DNA from 4 places in the Cytobacillus sp. FSL W7-1323 genome. Region 3 is predicted to be linked to each of the others. Evidence: a T-box and tRNA genes for the amino acid it is inferred to sense, from the RefSeq annotation. Region 3 holds a T-box; the other regions hold tRNA genes.
The links. A T-box is a leader RNA that pairs with one kind of tRNA and senses whether it is charged. The one in region 3 lies ahead of alaS (alanine--tRNA ligase), so its partner is inferred to be a tRNA-Ala.

Region 1: it encodes a tRNA-Ala, which carries the amino acid that the T-box ahead of alaS (alanine--tRNA ligase) is inferred to sense. The anticodon was not compared.
Region 2: it encodes a tRNA-Ala, which carries the amino acid that the T-box ahead of alaS (alanine--tRNA ligase) is inferred to sense. The anticodon was not compared.
Region 4: it encodes a tRNA-Ala, which carries the amino acid that the T-box ahead of alaS (alanine--tRNA ligase) is inferred to sense. The anticodon was not compared.

What each region holds. Positions count from the first base shown of each region.
Region 1 is NZ_CP151998.1:95,688-99,864, forward strand. Features, by position in the region: rRNA gene MKX67_RS00460 (23S ribosomal RNA) at 1-1,140, shown strand, start outside; rRNA gene rrf (5S ribosomal RNA) at 1,216-1,332, shown strand; tRNA gene MKX67_RS00470 (tRNA-Val) at 1,342-1,417, shown strand; tRNA gene MKX67_RS00475 (tRNA-Thr) at 1,435-1,510, shown strand; tRNA gene MKX67_RS00480 (tRNA-Lys) at 1,518-1,593, shown strand; tRNA gene MKX67_RS00485 (tRNA-Leu) at 1,603-1,687, shown strand; tRNA gene MKX67_RS00490 (tRNA-Gly) at 1,706-1,780, shown strand; tRNA gene MKX67_RS00495 (tRNA-Leu) at 1,787-1,875, shown strand; tRNA gene MKX67_RS00500 (tRNA-Arg) at 1,885-1,961, shown strand; tRNA gene MKX67_RS00505 (tRNA-Pro) at 1,966-2,042, shown strand; tRNA gene MKX67_RS00510 (tRNA-Ala) at 2,060-2,135, shown strand; rRNA gene MKX67_RS00515 (16S ribosomal RNA) at 2,319-3,867, shown strand; tRNA gene MKX67_RS00520 (tRNA-Ile) at 3,967-4,043, shown strand; tRNA gene MKX67_RS00525 (tRNA-Ala) at 4,059-4,134, shown strand.
Region 2 is NZ_CP151998.1:3,831,765-3,835,941, reverse strand. Features, by position in the region: rRNA gene MKX67_RS19580 (23S ribosomal RNA) at 1-662, shown strand, start outside; rRNA gene rrf (5S ribosomal RNA) at 896-1,012, shown strand; tRNA gene MKX67_RS19570 (tRNA-Glu) at 1,043-1,117, shown strand; tRNA gene MKX67_RS19565 (tRNA-Val) at 1,122-1,197, shown strand; tRNA gene MKX67_RS19560 (tRNA-Thr) at 1,213-1,288, shown strand; tRNA gene MKX67_RS19555 (tRNA-Lys) at 1,303-1,378, shown strand; tRNA gene MKX67_RS19550 (tRNA-Leu) at 1,388-1,469, shown strand; tRNA gene MKX67_RS19545 (tRNA-Gly) at 1,493-1,567, shown strand; tRNA gene MKX67_RS19540 (tRNA-Arg) at 1,571-1,644, shown strand; tRNA gene MKX67_RS19535 (tRNA-Pro) at 1,653-1,729, shown strand; tRNA gene MKX67_RS19530 (tRNA-Ala) at 1,743-1,818, shown strand; tRNA gene MKX67_RS19525 (tRNA-Met) at 1,845-1,918, shown strand; tRNA gene MKX67_RS19520 (tRNA-Ser) at 1,935-2,027, shown strand; tRNA gene MKX67_RS19515 (tRNA-Met) at 2,042-2,115, shown strand; tRNA gene MKX67_RS19510 (tRNA-Asp) at 2,119-2,195, shown strand; tRNA gene MKX67_RS19505 (tRNA-Phe) at 2,215-2,290, shown strand; tRNA gene MKX67_RS19500 (tRNA-Tyr) at 2,304-2,387, shown strand; tRNA gene MKX67_RS19495 (tRNA-Trp) at 2,391-2,464, shown strand; tRNA gene MKX67_RS19490 (tRNA-His) at 2,471-2,546, shown strand; tRNA gene MKX67_RS19485 (tRNA-Gln) at 2,563-2,634, shown strand; tRNA gene MKX67_RS19480 (tRNA-Cys) at 2,639-2,709, shown strand; tRNA gene MKX67_RS19475 (tRNA-Leu) at 2,714-2,795, shown strand; tRNA gene MKX67_RS19470 (tRNA-Gly) at 2,813-2,883, shown strand; tRNA gene MKX67_RS19465 (tRNA-Ile) at 2,891-2,967, shown strand; tRNA gene MKX67_RS19460 (tRNA-Asn) at 2,978-3,052, shown strand; tRNA gene MKX67_RS19455 (tRNA-Arg) at 3,068-3,141, shown strand; gene MKX67_RS19450 (FixH family protein) at 3,445-4,177, shown strand, end outside.
Region 3 is NZ_CP151998.1:3,201,787-3,205,963, reverse strand. Features, by position in the region: gene MKX67_RS16220 (AI-2E family transporter) at 139-1,215, shown strand; T-box leader at 1,305-1,511, shown strand; gene alaS (alanine--tRNA ligase) at 1,566-4,177, shown strand, end outside.
Region 4 is NZ_CP151998.1:3,603,099-3,607,275, reverse strand. Features, by position in the region: rRNA gene MKX67_RS18195 (23S ribosomal RNA) at 1-359, shown strand, start outside; rRNA gene rrf (5S ribosomal RNA) at 671-788, shown strand; tRNA gene MKX67_RS18185 (tRNA-Val) at 798-873, shown strand; tRNA gene MKX67_RS18180 (tRNA-Thr) at 890-965, shown strand; tRNA gene MKX67_RS18175 (tRNA-Lys) at 980-1,055, shown strand; tRNA gene MKX67_RS18170 (tRNA-Leu) at 1,073-1,157, shown strand; tRNA gene MKX67_RS18165 (tRNA-Gly) at 1,177-1,251, shown strand; tRNA gene MKX67_RS18160 (tRNA-Leu) at 1,258-1,346, shown strand; tRNA gene MKX67_RS18155 (tRNA-Arg) at 1,363-1,436, shown strand; tRNA gene MKX67_RS18150 (tRNA-Pro) at 1,445-1,521, shown strand; tRNA gene MKX67_RS18145 (tRNA-Ala) at 1,545-1,620, shown strand; tRNA gene MKX67_RS18140 (tRNA-Met) at 1,646-1,722, shown strand; tRNA gene MKX67_RS18135 (tRNA-Ile) at 1,736-1,812, shown strand; tRNA gene MKX67_RS18130 (tRNA-Ser) at 1,819-1,911, shown strand; tRNA gene MKX67_RS18125 (tRNA-Met) at 1,925-1,998, shown strand; tRNA gene MKX67_RS18120 (tRNA-Asp) at 2,002-2,078, shown strand; tRNA gene MKX67_RS18115 (tRNA-Phe) at 2,098-2,170, shown strand; tRNA gene MKX67_RS18110 (tRNA-His) at 2,180-2,255, shown strand; tRNA gene MKX67_RS18105 (tRNA-Gly) at 2,258-2,328, shown strand; tRNA gene MKX67_RS18100 (tRNA-Ile) at 2,336-2,412, shown strand; tRNA gene MKX67_RS18095 (tRNA-Asn) at 2,423-2,497, shown strand; tRNA gene MKX67_RS18090 (tRNA-Ser) at 2,501-2,591, shown strand; tRNA gene MKX67_RS18085 (tRNA-Glu) at 2,595-2,666, shown strand; gene glgB (1,4-alpha-glucan branching enzyme) at 2,846-4,177, shown strand, end outside.

The DNA of each region.
Region 1 (4,177 bases), 1.5 Mb from region 3:
ATAGGCCCAGGCGACTGTTTAGCAAAAACACAGGTCTCTGCGAAGCCGCAAGGCGAAGTATAGGGGCTGACGCCTGCCCGGTGCTGGAAGGTTAAGAGGAGAGGTTAGCTCACGCGAAGCTTTGAATCGAAGCCCCAGTAAACGGCGGCCGTAACTATAACGGTCCTAAGGTAGCGAAATTCCTTGTCGGGTAAGTTCCGACCCGCACGAAAGGCGTAACGATCTGGGCACTGTCTCAACGAGAGACTCGGTGAAATTATAGTACCTGTGAAGATGCAGGTTACCCGCGACAGGACGGAAAGACCCCGTGGAGCTTTACTGTAGCCTGATATTGAATTTTGGTACAGCTTGTACAGGATAGGTAGGAGCCTTAGAAGCCGGAGCGCTAGCTTCGGTGGAGGCGTCGGTGGGATACTACCCTGGCTGTATTGAAATTCTAACCCACATCCCTTATCGGGATGGGAGACAGTGTCAGGTGGGCAGTTTGACTGGGGCGGTCGCCTCCTAAAGAGTAACGGAGGCGCCCAAAGGTTCCCTCAGAATGGTTGGAAATCATTCGTAGAGTGTAAAGGCACAAGGGAGCTTGACTGCGAGACCTACAAGTCGAGCAGGGACGAAAGTCGGGCTTAGTGATCCGGTGGTTCCGCATGGAAGGGCCATCGCTCAACGGATAAAAGCTACCCCGGGGATAACAGGCTTATCTCCCCCAAGAGTCCACATCGACGGGGAGGTTTGGCACCTCGATGTCGGCTCATCGCATCCTGGGGCTGTAGTCGGTCCCAAGGGTTGGGCTGTTCGCCCATTAAAGCGGTACGCGAGCTGGGTTCAGAACGTCGTGAGACAGTTCGGTCCCTATCCGTCGTGGGCGCAGGAAATTTGAGAGGAGCTGTCCTTAGTACGAGAGGACCGGGATGGACGCACCGCTGGTGTACCAGTTGTCTTGCCAAAGGCATCGCTGGGTAGCTATGTGCGGAAGGGATAAGTGCTGAAAGCATCTAAGCATGAAGCCCCCCTCGAGATGAGATTTCCCATAGCGCAAGCTAGTAAGATCCCTGAAAGATGATCAGGTTGATAGGTTAGAGGTGTAAGTGTGGCGACACATGTAGCTGACTAATACTAATCGATCGAGGACTTAACCAAACAGGCGATTACTCAATAAATATCTTCTTCAACATTACCTAGTTTTGAGGGAACGATTCCCTTACAATTTCATAGTCCGGTGGCGATAGCGAGAAGGTCACACCCGTTCCCATACCGAACACGGAAGTTAAGCTTCTCAGCGCCGATGGTAGTTAGGGGCTGTCCCCTTGTGAGAGTAGGACGTTGCCGGGCATACATATTGGAGGATTAGCTCAGCTGGGAGAGCATCTGCCTTACAAGCAGAGGGTCGGCGGTTCGATCCCGTCATCCTCCACCATTTTTTTGTGTTTATTTGCCGGCCTAGCTCAATTGGTAGAGCAACTGACTTGTAATCAGTAGGTTGGGGGTTCAAGTCCTCTGGCCGGCACCACTTGTACGAGCCATTAGCTCAGTTGGTAGAGCATCTGACTTTTAATCAGAGGGTCGAAGGTTCGAGTCCTTCATGGCTCACCATTTATATATGCGGGTGTGGCGGAATTGGCAGACGCACCAGACTTAGGATCTGGCGCCGCAAGGCGTGGGGGTTCGACTCCCTTCACCCGCACCATTTTTATTTTGAATATTTGCGGAAGTAGTTCAGTGGTAGAACATCACCTTGCCAAGGTGAGGGTCGCGGGTTCGAATCCCGTCTTCCGCTCCAATAAGTGCCGGGGTGGCGGAACTGGCAGACGCACAGGACTTAAAATCCTGCGGTAGGTGACTACCGTACCGGTTCGATTCCGGTCCTCGGCACCACTTATTGATGCGCCCGTAGCTCAATTGGATAGAGCGTTTGACTACGGATCAAAAGGTTAGGGGTTCGACTCCTCTCGGGCGCGCCATAAACGGGAAGTAGCTCAGCTTGGTAGAGCACTTGGTTTGGGACCAAGGGGTCGCAGGTTCGAATCCTGTCTTCCCGACCATTTTTATTACTCTTTTTGGGGCCTTAGCTCAGCTGGGAGAGCGCCTGCTTTGCACGCAGGAGGTCAGCGGTTCGATCCCGCTAGGCTCCACCAAAAACATTTTAAAAAAGTTATTGACATAACAAGTTAAGATGTTGTATGATTATAAAGTCGCTTCTGAAGCGAATGAGATTGTTCTTTGAAAACTGAACGAACGTAAAACGTCAAGCGTAATTCTAAAAAAGCTGATTTATCAGCAACAAAGCACCATAGGTGCAAATGAGCTAATCAAACACTTTATTGGAGAGTTTGATCCTGGCTCAGGACGAACGCTGGCGGCGTGCCTAATACATGCAAGTCGAGCGAATCTGAGGGAGCTTGCTCCCAAAGATTAGCGGCGGACGGGTGAGTAACACGTGGGCAACCTGCCTGTAAGACTGGGATAACTCCGGGAAACCGGGGCTAATACCGGATAATATCTATTTATACATATAATTAGATTGAAAGATGGTTCTGCTATCACTTACAGATGGGCCCGCGGCGCATTAGCTAGTTGGTGAGGTAACGGCTCACCAAGGCGACGATGCGTAGCCGACCTGAGAGGGTGATCGGCCACACTGGGACTGAGACACGGCCCAGACTCCTACGGGAGGCAGCAGTAGGGAATCTTCCGCAATGGACGAAAGTCTGACGGAGCAACGCCGCGTGAGTGATGAAGGTTTTCGGATCGTAAAACTCTGTTGTTAGGGAAGAACAAGTATCGGAGTAACTGCCGGTACCTTGACGGTACCTAACCAGAAAGCCACGGCTAACTACGTGCCAGCAGCCGCGGTAATACGTAGGTGGCAAGCGTTGTCCGGAATTATTGGGCGTAAAGCGCGCGCAGGCGGTTCCTTAAGTCTGATGTGAAAGCCCACGGCTCAACCGTGGAGGGTCATTGGAAACTGGGGAACTTGAGTGCAGAAGAGGAAAGTGGAATTCCAAGTGTAGCGGTGAAATGCGTAGAGATTTGGAGGAACACCAGTGGCGAAGGCGACTTTCTGGTCTGTAACTGACGCTGAGGCGCGAAAGCGTGGGGAGCAAACAGGATTAGATACCCTGGTAGTCCACGCCGTAAACGATGAGTGCTAAGTGTTAGAGGGTTTCCGCCCTTTAGTGCTGCAGCAAACGCATTAAGCACTCCGCCTGGGGAGTACGACCGCAAGGTTGAAACTCAAAGGAATTGACGGGGGCCCGCACAAGCGGTGGAGCATGTGGTTTAATTCGAAGCAACGCGAAGAACCTTACCAGGTCTTGACATCCTCTGACAATCCTAGAGATAGGACTTTCCCCTTCGGGGGACAGAGTGACAGGTGGTGCATGGTTGTCGTCAGCTCGTGTCGTGAGATGTTGGGTTAAGTCCCGCAACGAGCGCAACCCTTGATCTTAGTTGCCAGCATTCAGTTGGGCACTCTAAGGTGACTGCCGGTGACAAACCGGAGGAAGGTGGGGATGACGTCAAATCATCATGCCCCTTATGACCTGGGCTACACACGTGCTACAATGGATGGTACAAAGGGCTGCAAGACCGCGAGGTTTAGCCAATCCCATAAAACCATTCTCAGTTCGGATTGTAGGCTGCAACTCGCCTACATGAAGCCGGAATCGCTAGTAATCGCGGATCAGCATGCCGCGGTGAATACGTTCCCGGGCCTTGTACACACCGCCCGTCACACCACGAGAGTTTGTAACACCCGAAGTCGGTGGGGTAACCTTTTGGAGCCAGCCGCCTAAGGTGGGACAGATGATTGGGGTGAAGTCGTAACAAGGTAGCCGTATCGGAAGGTGCGGCTGGATCACCTCCTTTCTAAGGAATATACGGAATTGACTTGATGTTAGACTGTTCGTTCAGTTTTGAGAGTGCAATCTCTTTGATATGATTAAATACTTTACCGTGAAGTTATGTGGGCCTATAGCTCAGCTGGTTAGAGCGCACGCCTGATAAGCGTGAGGTCGATGGTTCGAGTCCATTTAGGCCCACCATTTTAACTTTAATACGGGGCCTTAGCTCAGCTGGGAGAGCGCCTGCTTTGCACGCAGGAGGTCAGCGGTTCGATCCCGCTAGGCTCCACCAACAAATCGTTCTTTGAAAACTAGATAATGTAATGAAGAAGATT
Region 2 (4,177 bases), 630 kb from region 3:
GGCAGTTTGACTGGGGCGGTCGCCTCCTAAAGAGTAACGGAGGCGCCCAAAGGTTCCCTCAGAATGGTTGGAAATCATTCGTAGAGTGTAAAGGCACAAGGGAGCTTGACTGCGAGACCTACAAGTCGAGCAGGGACGAAAGTCGGGCTTAGTGATCCGGTGGTTCCGCATGGAAGGGCCATCGCTCAACGGATAAAAGCTACCCCGGGGATAACAGGCTTATCTCCCCCAAGAGTCCACATCGACGGGGAGGTTTGGCACCTCGATGTCGGCTCATCGCATCCTGGGGCTGTAGTCGGTCCCAAGGGTTGGGCTGTTCGCCCATTAAAGCGGTACGCGAGCTGGGTTCAGAACGTCGTGAGACAGTTCGGTCCCTATCCGTCGTGGGCGCAGGAAATTTGAGAGGAGCTGTCCTTAGTACGAGAGGACCGGGATGGACGCACCGCTGGTGTACCAGTTGTCTTGCCAAAGGCATCGCTGGGTAGCTATGTGCGGAAGGGATAAGTGCTGAAAGCATCTAAGCATGAAGCCCCCCTCGAGATGAGATTTCCCATAGCGCAAGCTAGTAAGATCCCTGAAAGATGATCAGGTTGATAGGTTAGAGGTGGAAGTGTGGCGACACATGTAGCTGACTAATACTAATCGATCGAGGACTTAACCAAAAACGAAAAGCGAAAGCGCCTTGCACAGGTGCGACAAGCATAAGACAGATTTGACAGGAGGTTGTTCTTTAACCTCATGACAAATTTGACTTATGACCTCGAGCACCTAGGCGCCGCAGCTGGACAGAACTACGTAAGTAGTATCCTACAGCACGCATTCAGGCGATTACTCAATAAATATCTTCTTCAACATTACCTAGTTTTGAGGGAACGATTCCCTTACAATTTCATAGTCCGGTGGCGATAGCGAGAAGGTCACACCCGTTCCCATACCGAACACGGAAGTTAAGCTTCTCAGCGCCGATGGTAGTTAGGGGCTGTCCCCTTGTGAGAGTAGGACGCTGCCGGGCAAACTACCCCAATTTTTGGGGTTATTTTTTGGCCCCTTGGTCAAGCGGTTAAGACACCGCCCTTTCACGGCGGTAACACGGGTTCGAATCCCGTAGGGGTCACCATTTTGGAGGATTAGCTCAGCTGGGAGAGCATCTGCCTTACAAGCAGAGGGTCGGCGGTTCGATCCCGTCATCCTCCACCATTTTTGTGTTTATTTGCCGGCCTAGCTCAATTGGTAGAGCAACTGACTTGTAATCAGTAGGTTGGGGGTTCAAGTCCTCTGGCCGGCACCACTCGTCCTTTGTACGAGCCATTAGCTCAGTTGGTAGAGCATCTGACTTTTAATCAGAGGGTCGAAGGTTCGAGTCCTTCATGGCTCACCATTTATATTTGCGGGTGTGGCGGAATTGGCAGACGCACCAGACTTAGGATCTGGCGCCGCAAGGCGTGGGGGTTCGACTCCCTTCACCCGCATTAGTATTTTATAATGGATATTTGCGGAAGTAGTTCAGTGGTAGAACATCACCTTGCCAAGGTGAGGGTCGCGGGTTCGAATCCCGTCTTCCGCTCCATATGCGCCCGTAGCTCAATTGGATAGAGCGTTTGACTACGGATCAAAAGGTTAGGGGTTCGACTCCTCTCGGGCGCGTTTTATTTCGGGAAGTAGCTCAGCTTGGTAGAGCACTTGGTTTGGGACCAAGGGGTCGCAGGTTCGAATCCTGTCTTCCCGACCACGAATACTTTTTAGGGGCCTTAGCTCAGCTGGGAGAGCGCCTGCTTTGCACGCAGGAGGTCAGCGGTTCGATCCCGCTAGGCTCCACCAATTTAATTTTTAACAATATATTTTATGGCGGTGTAGCTCAGCTGGCTAGAGCGTACGGTTCATACCCGTGAGGTCGGGGGTTCGATCCCCTCCGCCGCTATTGCTTTTTTATTAATGGAGGAATACCCAAGTCTGGCTGAAGGGATCGGTCTTGAAAACCGACAGGGGTGTTAAAGCCCGCGGGGGTTCGAATCCCTCTTCCTCCGCCATTAATATTTATTATCGCGGGGTGGAGCAGTCCGGTAGCTCGTCGGGCTCATAACCCGAAGGTCGCAGGTTCAAATCCTGCCCCCGCAATCTGGTCCGGTAGTTCAGTTGGTTAGAATGCCTGCCTGTCACGCAGGAGGTCGCGGGTTCGAGTCCCGTCCGGACCGCCATTTACATATTTATTATTTTGGCTCAGTAGCTCAGTCGGTAGAGCAAAGGACTGAAAATCCTTGTGTCGGCGGTTCGATTCCGTCCTGAGCCACCATTTAGTCTTTTTTGGAGGGGTAGCGAAGTGGCTAAACGCGGCGGACTGTAAATCCGCTCCTTCGGGTTCGGCAGTTCGAATCTGCCCCCCTCCACCATCTAGGGGTATAGTTTAATGGTAAAACGAAGGTCTCCAAAACCTTTGATGTGGGTTCGATTCCTACTACCCCTGCCAATTATGGCGGTTGTGGCGAAGTGGTTAACGCATCGGATTGTGGTTCCGACATTCGTGGGTTCGATTCCCATCAGCCGCCCCATTTTCAAACATTTTATTGGGCTATAGCCAAGTGGTAAGGCAACGGATTTTGATTCCGTCATTCGTAGGTTCGAACCCTACTAGCCCAGTTATGGCAGCATAGCCAAGTGGTAAGGCAGAGGTCTGCAAAACCTTTATCCCCGGTTCAAATCCGGGTGTTGCCTTTATGCCGGTGTGGCGGAATTGGCAGACGCGCACGACTCAAAATCGTGTTCCTTCGGGAGTGTCGGTTCGACCCCGACCACCGGTATGTTAAAGTTCTTAAATGCGGGTGTAGTTTAGTGGTAAAACCTCAGCCTTCCAAGCTGATGATGAGGGTTCGATTCCCTTCACCCGCTTAAATAGGGGCCTATAGCTCAGCTGGTTAGAGCGCACGCCTGATAAGCGTGAGGTCGATGGTTCGAGTCCATTTAGGCCCACCATTTATATTATTCCGCAGTAGCTCAGTGGTAGAGCATTCGGCTGTTAACCGAACGGTCGTAGGTTCGAATCCTACCTGCGGAGCCATACATATTTTAGTTTGCGCCTTTAGCTCAGCTGGATAGAGCAACAGCCTTCTAAGCTGTGGGTCAGAGGTTCGAATCCTCTAAGGCGCGTCAAAGCTCTTAAATCTTCTATAAGGTTTATGAGCTTTTTTTGTATGATTAATTTTAAATTAAGCTTCTAGGCATCTAGTTGAAAGCTTTGTAGATAAGTACAAAAAAAAAGCTTCCATGAATGGAAGCTAAAAAGGGGGATTTACACTTGTAATAGAAGTTTCTCCAAATAAATCTTTTTTTATACCTATATTTTCTTTATTTTACATATTTCTCTCATTAACAAATTATTTCACTTTTCTAACACATATTATTAGTAATATAGATGAGAAAGATTAGATGTTTAAGAAAGAGGGGCTTTTTATGAAGAAGTGGATATCAACCTTTTCTGTAATTATGATTATTTTTCTTGCTGCTTGTGGAAATGCAGAGAATGATGCAAACTCTAGTGGTGGGGAAGGATCAGTTCCTGCTGCAATCGATGCCAGTATCTCGATACCAAGTCAGATTAAAAGGAACGAAGAAGTACGCTTGGAAGTTACTGTTACTCAGGGAGACGAGTCTGTGGAAGATGCAGATGAAGTAAAATTTGAATTGTGGGAAGATGGGAAAAAGGATAATGGTGAATTAATAGAAGCAGAACACGAGAATGATGGCAAGTACGTTGCATCCTATACATTTGAAAAAGATGCTATCTATCATATTCAGTCACATGTCACCGCAAGAAGTATGCACACTATGCCTAAAGTTAAAGTGGCGGTAGGCAGTGCTGAAATAGATAACGAAGAAGAAAATCAAGGCCACAGCGCACATGAGCATGATGGAAATGTAGCGATACATATAAGTCCTACTGCTGATATTAAGACGAATGAGGAAACTCCATTTGATATTCATATTACTAAAGAAGAACAAGGACTTGAAGAGGCAAATGTGAGGTTAGAAATCGTTCAGTCAATTGATGATCATCAGGTGGCATGGGTAGATGCAGTAGAGGAAACTAGTGGGATGTATACAGCAGCACATGCATTTACTGATAATGGAACATACAAGATTGTCGTTCATGTAGAAAATGATGAAGGATTACATGAACATAGTG
Region 3 (4,177 bases):
GCGTCCTCAATCAAATAGATTGGGGACGTTTTTTCGTACCTGTGCTATGTTAATAAATGAATCCATTCCGTCCCTTGTTTAACTTGTATGTATAATTCATATGCTCTCTTCTCAAGATAGTAAAGGGAGGCGTAGTGCATGGACGTTCGTATGAAATGGTTGTACCGTTTAGGCTTTGTTTTGCTTGTTCTCATTTTACTTTATATCTTTTTTCAATTAAAAGAATTATGGCTCCCTCTTTTAAAATTACTGCTTGTTGTGCTGATTCCGTTTTTACTTGGGGCATTTTTTACTTATCTCTTACACCCTATGGTTGAAAAGTTACATCAAACGGGTATGCACAGAGGATTAGCAGCTTTAGGAATTTATTTATTATTTTTTGGTGGTGTTGGCTACGGATTGTATAAAGGGATTCCGGCTTTTATTCATCAACTAAATGATTTAGTTGATCATGCGCCAGAGTTTGCCGAGCAATATCGCTCTTTTATTGCTTTGATTCAAGAACGCACATCTGAATGGCCAGAAACATTACAATTACGTGTAGAGGATGGGATTAACAATATTGAAGCAGCATTAGATAAATTATTAACAAAGGCAATTAATATATTGCTTGAGATTCTTAATTATGCTTTAATCATCGCTATTATCCCATTTATCTCCTTTTACCTTTTAAAAGATTATACGGATGTAAAAAAAGCAGTCTGGTACTTAACGCCAAGAAGATGGAGAAAAGAAGCTGTTTTGTTTATAAGAGATGTTGATAAGTCACTCGGAGGTTATATTCGTGGGCAGCTCCTTGTATGTTTAGTAATCGGGGTGATTTCAGCTACTTTATTTTGGGTGTTCGGTATGAAGTATCCATTGTTGCTTGGTTTTATCATTGCAATAACCAATATTATTCCGTATTTTGGTCCAATTATTGGTGCAGTCCCAGCGGTGATTATTGCAGCGACCCTGTCAGTCAAAATGGTGATTATCACATTAATTATTATAGTTGTATTGCAATTTGTGGAAGGGAATATATTATCTCCTTTAATTGTAGGGAAAAGCTTACATATGCACCCCCTCATTATTATGCTTTCATTACTAGCTGGTGGAGAAGCTGGCGGTATCATTGGTTTAATTATGGCTGTTCCGATTTTGGCAATCCTAAAAATTAGTCTTATACATGCACGTAAACTATTAATGAACCGACATAGGGCAGATAAGGTATAGTTTCAGCTGAATTTGTTGATACTGTTAGACATTGATATTGACAAAAGAGCAAAAATCTAGCTATAATTCGACTATATCTATTTAAATAATGTAAGATGTTGATGGAAGAAGTATGTTATAGTCCATTCGAAAGAGAGGAAATTCCATGGCTGAGAGAATTTCTCGATGAAGGATAACAGAAAGCTAATCCGGAGTGCAGTTAACTACTGCCGTTCACCGCGTTAAGGTGCTTTGAGAGGTGAGAGTTTTCTTTCACAATCAGGGTGGTACCGCGAGCTTAAGTTCTCGTCCCTGTATTGGGGATGAGGGCTTTTTTTTATGGTTACATAAATTTTTTAGGAGGTTTTTTTATGAAACATTTAACTGGTGCAGAAATTAGACAAATGTTTTTAGATTTTTTTAAAGAAAAAGGTCACGCAGTGGAACCGAGTGCTTCTTTAGTACCACATGAAGATCCGTCACTACTATGGATTAATAGTGGTGTAGCTACATTGAAGAAATATTTTGATGGTCGAGTGATTCCCGAAAATCCAAGGATCGTTAATGCACAAAAATCAATACGTACCAATGATATTGAAAATGTTGGGAAGACAGCACGTCACCATACATTCTTTGAAATGCTTGGGAATTTTTCTATCGGTGACTACTTTAAAGAAGAAGCGATTCTATATGCTTGGGAATTCTTGACGAGTCCAAAATGGATTGGTTTTGAAGAAGACAAATTATCTGTGACAATCCACCCTGAGGACGATGAAGCGTACAAATTATGGAGAGAAAAAGTAGGTGTACCAGAAGAACGAATTATTCGTTTGGAAGGGAATTTCTGGGATATTGGTGAAGGACCAAGTGGACCGAACACAGAAATTTTCTATGATAGGGGAGAAGAGTATGGTAACGATTTAAATGATCCTGAGCTCTATCCTGGGGGAGAGAACGAACGTTACTTGGAAGTATGGAACCTTGTATTTTCTGAGTTTAACCATAATCCAGATGGAACATATACTCCACTACCAAAGAAAAATATTGATACGGGCATGGGCTTAGAGCGTATGGCTTCAGTTGTGCAAAATGTAAAGACGAATTTTGACACAGATCTATTTATGCCAATCATTAAAGGAACAGAAGATATTTCTGCTGAGAAATATGGAAAAACTGCGGAACAAGATGTCGCATTTAAAGTGATTGCTGACCACATTCGTACAGTAGCATTTGCAATTGGTGATGGTGCTCTTCCATCAAATGAAGGTAGAGGATATGTTCTTAGACGATTATTACGTCGCGCGGTTCGTTATGCGAAACAAATCAATATTCATCGTCCGTTCATGTTTGAGTTAGTACCAGTGGTTGCAGAAATAATGGTTGATTATTATCCACAAGTAAAAGAAAAAACGGCTTTTATTCAAAAAGTCATTAAAAACGAAGAAGAACGCTTCCATGAAACGTTACACGAGGGTTTAGCTATTCTTTCAGAAGTAATGAAAAAAGAAAAAGCTAATGGACATACTGTAATCGATGGAAAAGATGTTTTCCGTCTTTATGATACGTATGGTTTCCCCGTTGAATTAACAGAGGAGTACGCAGAAGAAGAAGGGATGAGCATCGACCATGATGGCTTTGAAAAAGAGATGGAAAATCAGCGTGATCGCGCTCGAGCTGCTCGTCAAGATATAGATAGTATGCAAGTCCAGGATAGTGTCCTAGGTGAAATTACGGTAGACAGTAGGTTTGTTGGGTATGAACAATTGACGATTGATACTGAAGTAGCTGCAATTGTAAGTGGTGGCGAGCTAGTAGACCAAGCTGGTCAAGGCGAAGAGGTTCAATTAATATTGACAGCTACTCCTTTCTATGCTGAAAGTGGTGGGCAAATCGCTGATAAGGGAACTCTAACAGCAAGTGGCGTGAGGGTTGAAATAAAAGATGTGCAAAAAGCTCCAAATGGACAAAACCTCCATCGTGCAGTTGTCACAGAAGGAGAATTAAAAGCTCATTCATCGGTTAAAGCATCTGTAGATTATTTTAATCGTAATAAAATCGTAAAAAATCATACTGCGACACATCTTCTTCATCAAGCATTGAAAGATGTATTAGGTACGCATGTAAATCAAGCAGGTTCTCTCGTTGAACCAGATCGACTAAGATTTGACTTTTCTCACTTTGGACAAGTAACAGGAGATGAGTTAGAGAAAATCGAAGCCATTGTTAACGAGAAAATTTGGAATAGCTTAAATGTGCAAATTGACCTGAAAGATATTGAAGAAGCAAAAGCAATGGGAGCAATGGCTTTATTTGGAGAAAAGTATGGGAAAATTGTACGAGTTGTTCAAATCGGTGATTATTCATTAGAACTTTGTGGTGGCTGTCATGTGGCAAATACTGCAGTCATTGGTTTGTTCAAAATCCAATCTGAAAGCGGGATTGGTGCAGGCACAAGAAGAATAGAAGCAGTCACAGGTGAAGGTGCTTATAAGATGATGACAGAGCAAATCTCTGTATTAAAAGAGGCTGGAGCTAAATTAAAATCAAATATAAAAGATGTACCAGTAAAAATTGACAGCTTACATGCAGAGATCAAGCAATTACAAAGAGAAAATGAATCATTAGCAACTAAATTGGGTAATATTGAAGCTGGAAGCTTGATTGACCAAGTGAAAGAAGTGAACGGTGTAAAAGTATTAGCTGCAAAAGTTCAGGCGACAGACATGAACCACTTGCGTAATATGGCAGATGAATTAAAACAAAAGCTTGCTTCAGCAGTGGTTGTACTAGGTAGTGCGAATGAAGGAAAAGTGAATTTAATTGCCGGTGTGACAGATGATTTGATTAAAAGTGGCTATCATGCGGGTAAATTAATTAAGGAAGTGGCTACTCGCTGTGGAGGCGGTGGCGGTGGACGTCCAGATATGGCGCAAGCTGGTGGAAAAGACCCAGCAAAATTAGAGGGAGCGTTACAATTTGTAGA
Region 4 (4,177 bases), 400 kb from region 3:
AAGGGTTGGGCTGTTCGCCCATTAAAGCGGTACGCGAGCTGGGTTCAGAACGTCGTGAGACAGTTCGGTCCCTATCCGTCGTGGGCGCAGGAAATTTGAGAGGAGCTGTCCTTAGTACGAGAGGACCGGGATGGACGCACCGCTGGTGTACCAGTTGTCTTGCCAAAGGCATCGCTGGGTAGCTATGTGCGGAAGGGATAAGTGCTGAAAGCATCTAAGCATGAAGCCCCCCTCGAGATGAGATTTCCCATAGCGCAAGCTAGTAAGATCCCTGAAAGATGATCAGGTTGATAGGTTAGAGGTGGAAGTGTGGCGACACATGTAGCTGACTAATACTAATCGATCGAGGACTTAACCAAAAACGAAAAGCGAAAGCGCCTTGCACAGGTGCGACAAGCATAAGACAGATTTGACAGGAGGTTGTTCTTTAACCTCATGACAAATTTGACTTATGACCTCGAGCACCTAGGCGCTGTAGCTGGACAATACGAAATGCGGGCGGCTCCAAGCCGCCGCAGCTAGACAGCACTACGTAAGTAGTCGCATCAGCAACGCATAGGCGATTACTCATAAATATCTTCTTCAACATTACCTAGTTTTTAGAGAATGATTTAAAATTTCTCTTGAAAATTTTATTAAAGACGTTATAATAATATATGTCTTTAAAAAGTCCGGTGGCGATAGCGAGAAGGTCACACCCGTTCCCATACCGAACACGGAAGTTAAGCTTCTAAAGCGCCGATGGTAGTTAGGGGCTGTCCCCTTGTGAGAGTAGGACGTTGCCGGGCATACATATTGGAGGATTAGCTCAGCTGGGAGAGCATCTGCCTTACAAGCAGAGGGTCGGCGGTTCGATCCCGTCATCCTCCACCATTTTTTGTGTGTATTTGCCGGCCTAGCTCAATTGGTAGAGCAACTGACTTGTAATCAGTAGGTTGGGGGTTCAAGTCCTCTGGCCGGCACCACTCGTGCTTTGTACGAGCCATTAGCTCAGTTGGTAGAGCATCTGACTTTTAATCAGAGGGTCGAAGGTTCGAGTCCTTCATGGCTCACCATTTGATCATTTTAATATGCGGGTGTGGCGGAATTGGCAGACGCACCAGACTTAGGATCTGGCGCCGCAAGGCGTGGGGGTTCGACTCCCTTCACCCGCACCATTTTTCATTTTAAATATTTGCGGAAGTAGTTCAGTGGTAGAACATCACCTTGCCAAGGTGAGGGTCGCGGGTTCGAATCCCGTCTTCCGCTCCAATATGTGCCGGGGTGGCGGAACTGGCAGACGCACAGGACTTAAAATCCTGCGGTAGGTGACTACCGTACCGGTTCGATTCCGGTCCTCGGCACCATTCTTTTTAAAATTAAGCGCCCGTAGCTCAATTGGATAGAGCGTTTGACTACGGATCAAAAGGTTAGGGGTTCGACTCCTCTCGGGCGCGTTTTGTATCGGGAAGTAGCTCAGCTTGGTAGAGCACTTGGTTTGGGACCAAGGGGTCGCAGGTTCGAATCCTGTCTTCCCGACCACTAGATATACATATATATTTTTAGGGGCCTTAGCTCAGCTGGGAGAGCGCCTGCTTTGCACGCAGGAGGTCAGCGGTTCGATCCCGCTAGGCTCCACCAATTAATTTTATACAATATATTCTATGGCGGTGTAGCTCAGCTGGCTAGAGCGTACGGTTCATACCCGTGAGGTCGGGGGTTCGATCCCCTCCGCCGCTACCATAGATAGAATGATGGACCTTTAGCTCAGCTGGTTAGAGCAGACGGCTCATAACCGTCCGGTCGTAGGTTCGAGTCCTACAAGGTCCACCATTATTCGGAGGAATACCCAAGTCTGGCTGAAGGGATCGGTCTTGAAAACCGACAGGGGTGTTAAAGCCCGCGGGGGTTCGAATCCCTCTTCCTCCGCCATTCATATTATTATCGCGGGGTGGAGCAGTCCGGTAGCTCGTCGGGCTCATAACCCGAAGGTCGCAGGTTCAAATCCTGCCCCCGCAATCTGGTCCGGTAGTTCAGTTGGTTAGAATGCCTGCCTGTCACGCAGGAGGTCGCGGGTTCGAGTCCCGTCCGGACCGCCATTTACATATTTATTATTTTGGCTCAGTAGCTCAGTCGGTAGAGCAAAGGACTGAAAATCCTTGTGTCGGCGGTTCGATTCCGTCCTGAGCCATCTTTTATGGCGGTTGTGGCGAAGTGGTTAACGCATCGGATTGTGGTTCCGACATTCGTGGGTTCGATTCCCATCAGCCGCCCCATTGCGGGTGTAGTTTAGTGGTAAAACCTCAGCCTTCCAAGCTGATGATGAGGGTTCGATTCCCTTCACCCGCTTAAATAGGGGCCTATAGCTCAGCTGGTTAGAGCGCACGCCTGATAAGCGTGAGGTCGATGGTTCGAGTCCATTTAGGCCCACCATTTATATTATTCCGCAGTAGCTCAGTGGTAGAGCATTCGGCTGTTAACCGAACGGTCGTAGGTTCGAATCCTACCTGCGGAGCCATATGGAGAAGTACTCAAGTGGCTGAAGAGGCGCCCCTGCTAAGGGTGTAGGTCGGGCAACCGGCGCGAGGGTTCAAATCCCTCCTTCTCCGCCAGTTGGCCCCTTGGTCAAGCGGTTAAGACACCGCCCTTTCACGGCGGTAACACGGGTTCGAATCCCGTAGGGGTCATAAAAAAGAAGCTGTCAACATAAGTTGACAGCTTCTTTTTTATGTGGCTAACACTTTTTGGATGTTATATTATCTGTCATTAGATGTCAAAATAATTTGAAAAATAACAAGGGATTTTTATACTTAAGACGAATTATTTAAGAAAGAGTAATGTAATACAAGGAGTGGAATGAATTAAGATGAATACAACTGCATACCCCACTGAATTCGAAATGCACTTGTTTCATGAAGGAAGCTTATTTAAGGCATACGAACTGTTTGGATCACACCGTCATAAAGAAGGAGATAATTGGGTTACTTCCTTTACTATCTATGCTCCACATGCCACCTCAATATCATTAGTTGGTTCTTTTAATCATTGGAATGGCGAAGGTTTTTCATTAGATAAAGTAAATAAAGAGGGGATATGGAGAATTCAGCTAGATGGAGATTTAACAGGAGAAATTTATAAATATGCAATTAAGAACAAGGATGAACAAACTTTTTTAAAGGCTGATCCTTTTGCTTTTTGTTCAGAATTACGGCCTAGTACTGCTTCGATTGTTTATTCCTTAGAAGGTTACAAATGGAAGGACCAAGGCTGGCAAAAGGAAAAACAACAAAGGAAAGCATTTTCAGAACCTATGATGATATATGAGATGCACTTAGGTACATGGAAAAAGAGGAATGGCCTTTTATTGACATACAGTGAACTAGCAGAAGAAATCATTCCTTACGTAAAGGAGCATGGTTTTACACATATTGAATTGATGCCTATAATTGAACACCCTTATGATCGTTCATGGGGGTATCAAGGAACAGGCTATTATTCGGCTACTAGTAGATATGGTGAACCAAAAGATTTAATGTTTTTTATTGATCAATGTCATCAAAATAATATTGGTGTTATTTTAGATTGGGTACCAGGACATTTCTGTAAAGATCAACATGGGCTATATTGTTTAGATGGTGAATATGTTTATGAATACGAAACAGAAGCTGATAGGGAAAATTTTGTTTGGGGTACAGCTAATTTTAATTTAAGTAAAACAGAGGTTCATAGTTTCCTCATATCCAATGCTATTTTTTGGATGGAAAAATACCATGTCGATGGATTTAGAATTGATGCAGTATCAAATATCATTTTTTGGCCTAATAACGAGAATAGGGAAAATCCATTTGGTATTCAATTTTTACAGAAATTAAATAAGGCTGTTTTTGCTTATGATCCTTCTATCTTGATGATGGCAGAGGATTCTACAGATTGGCCCCAAGTAACGGCTCCTGTTCACTATGGCGGATTAGGTTTCAGTTATAAATGGAATATGGGGTGGATGAATGATGTATTATCTTATATGGAGAAAGCCCCACATGAACGGCAATACCACCATAATAAAATGACTTTTTCATTAATGTATGCATACTCCGAAAATTTTCTCTTACCGTTATCACATGATGAGGTTGTCCATGGGAAGAAATCCCTGCTAGACAAGATGCCAGGAGATTATTGGCAAAAATTTGCCCAATATCGT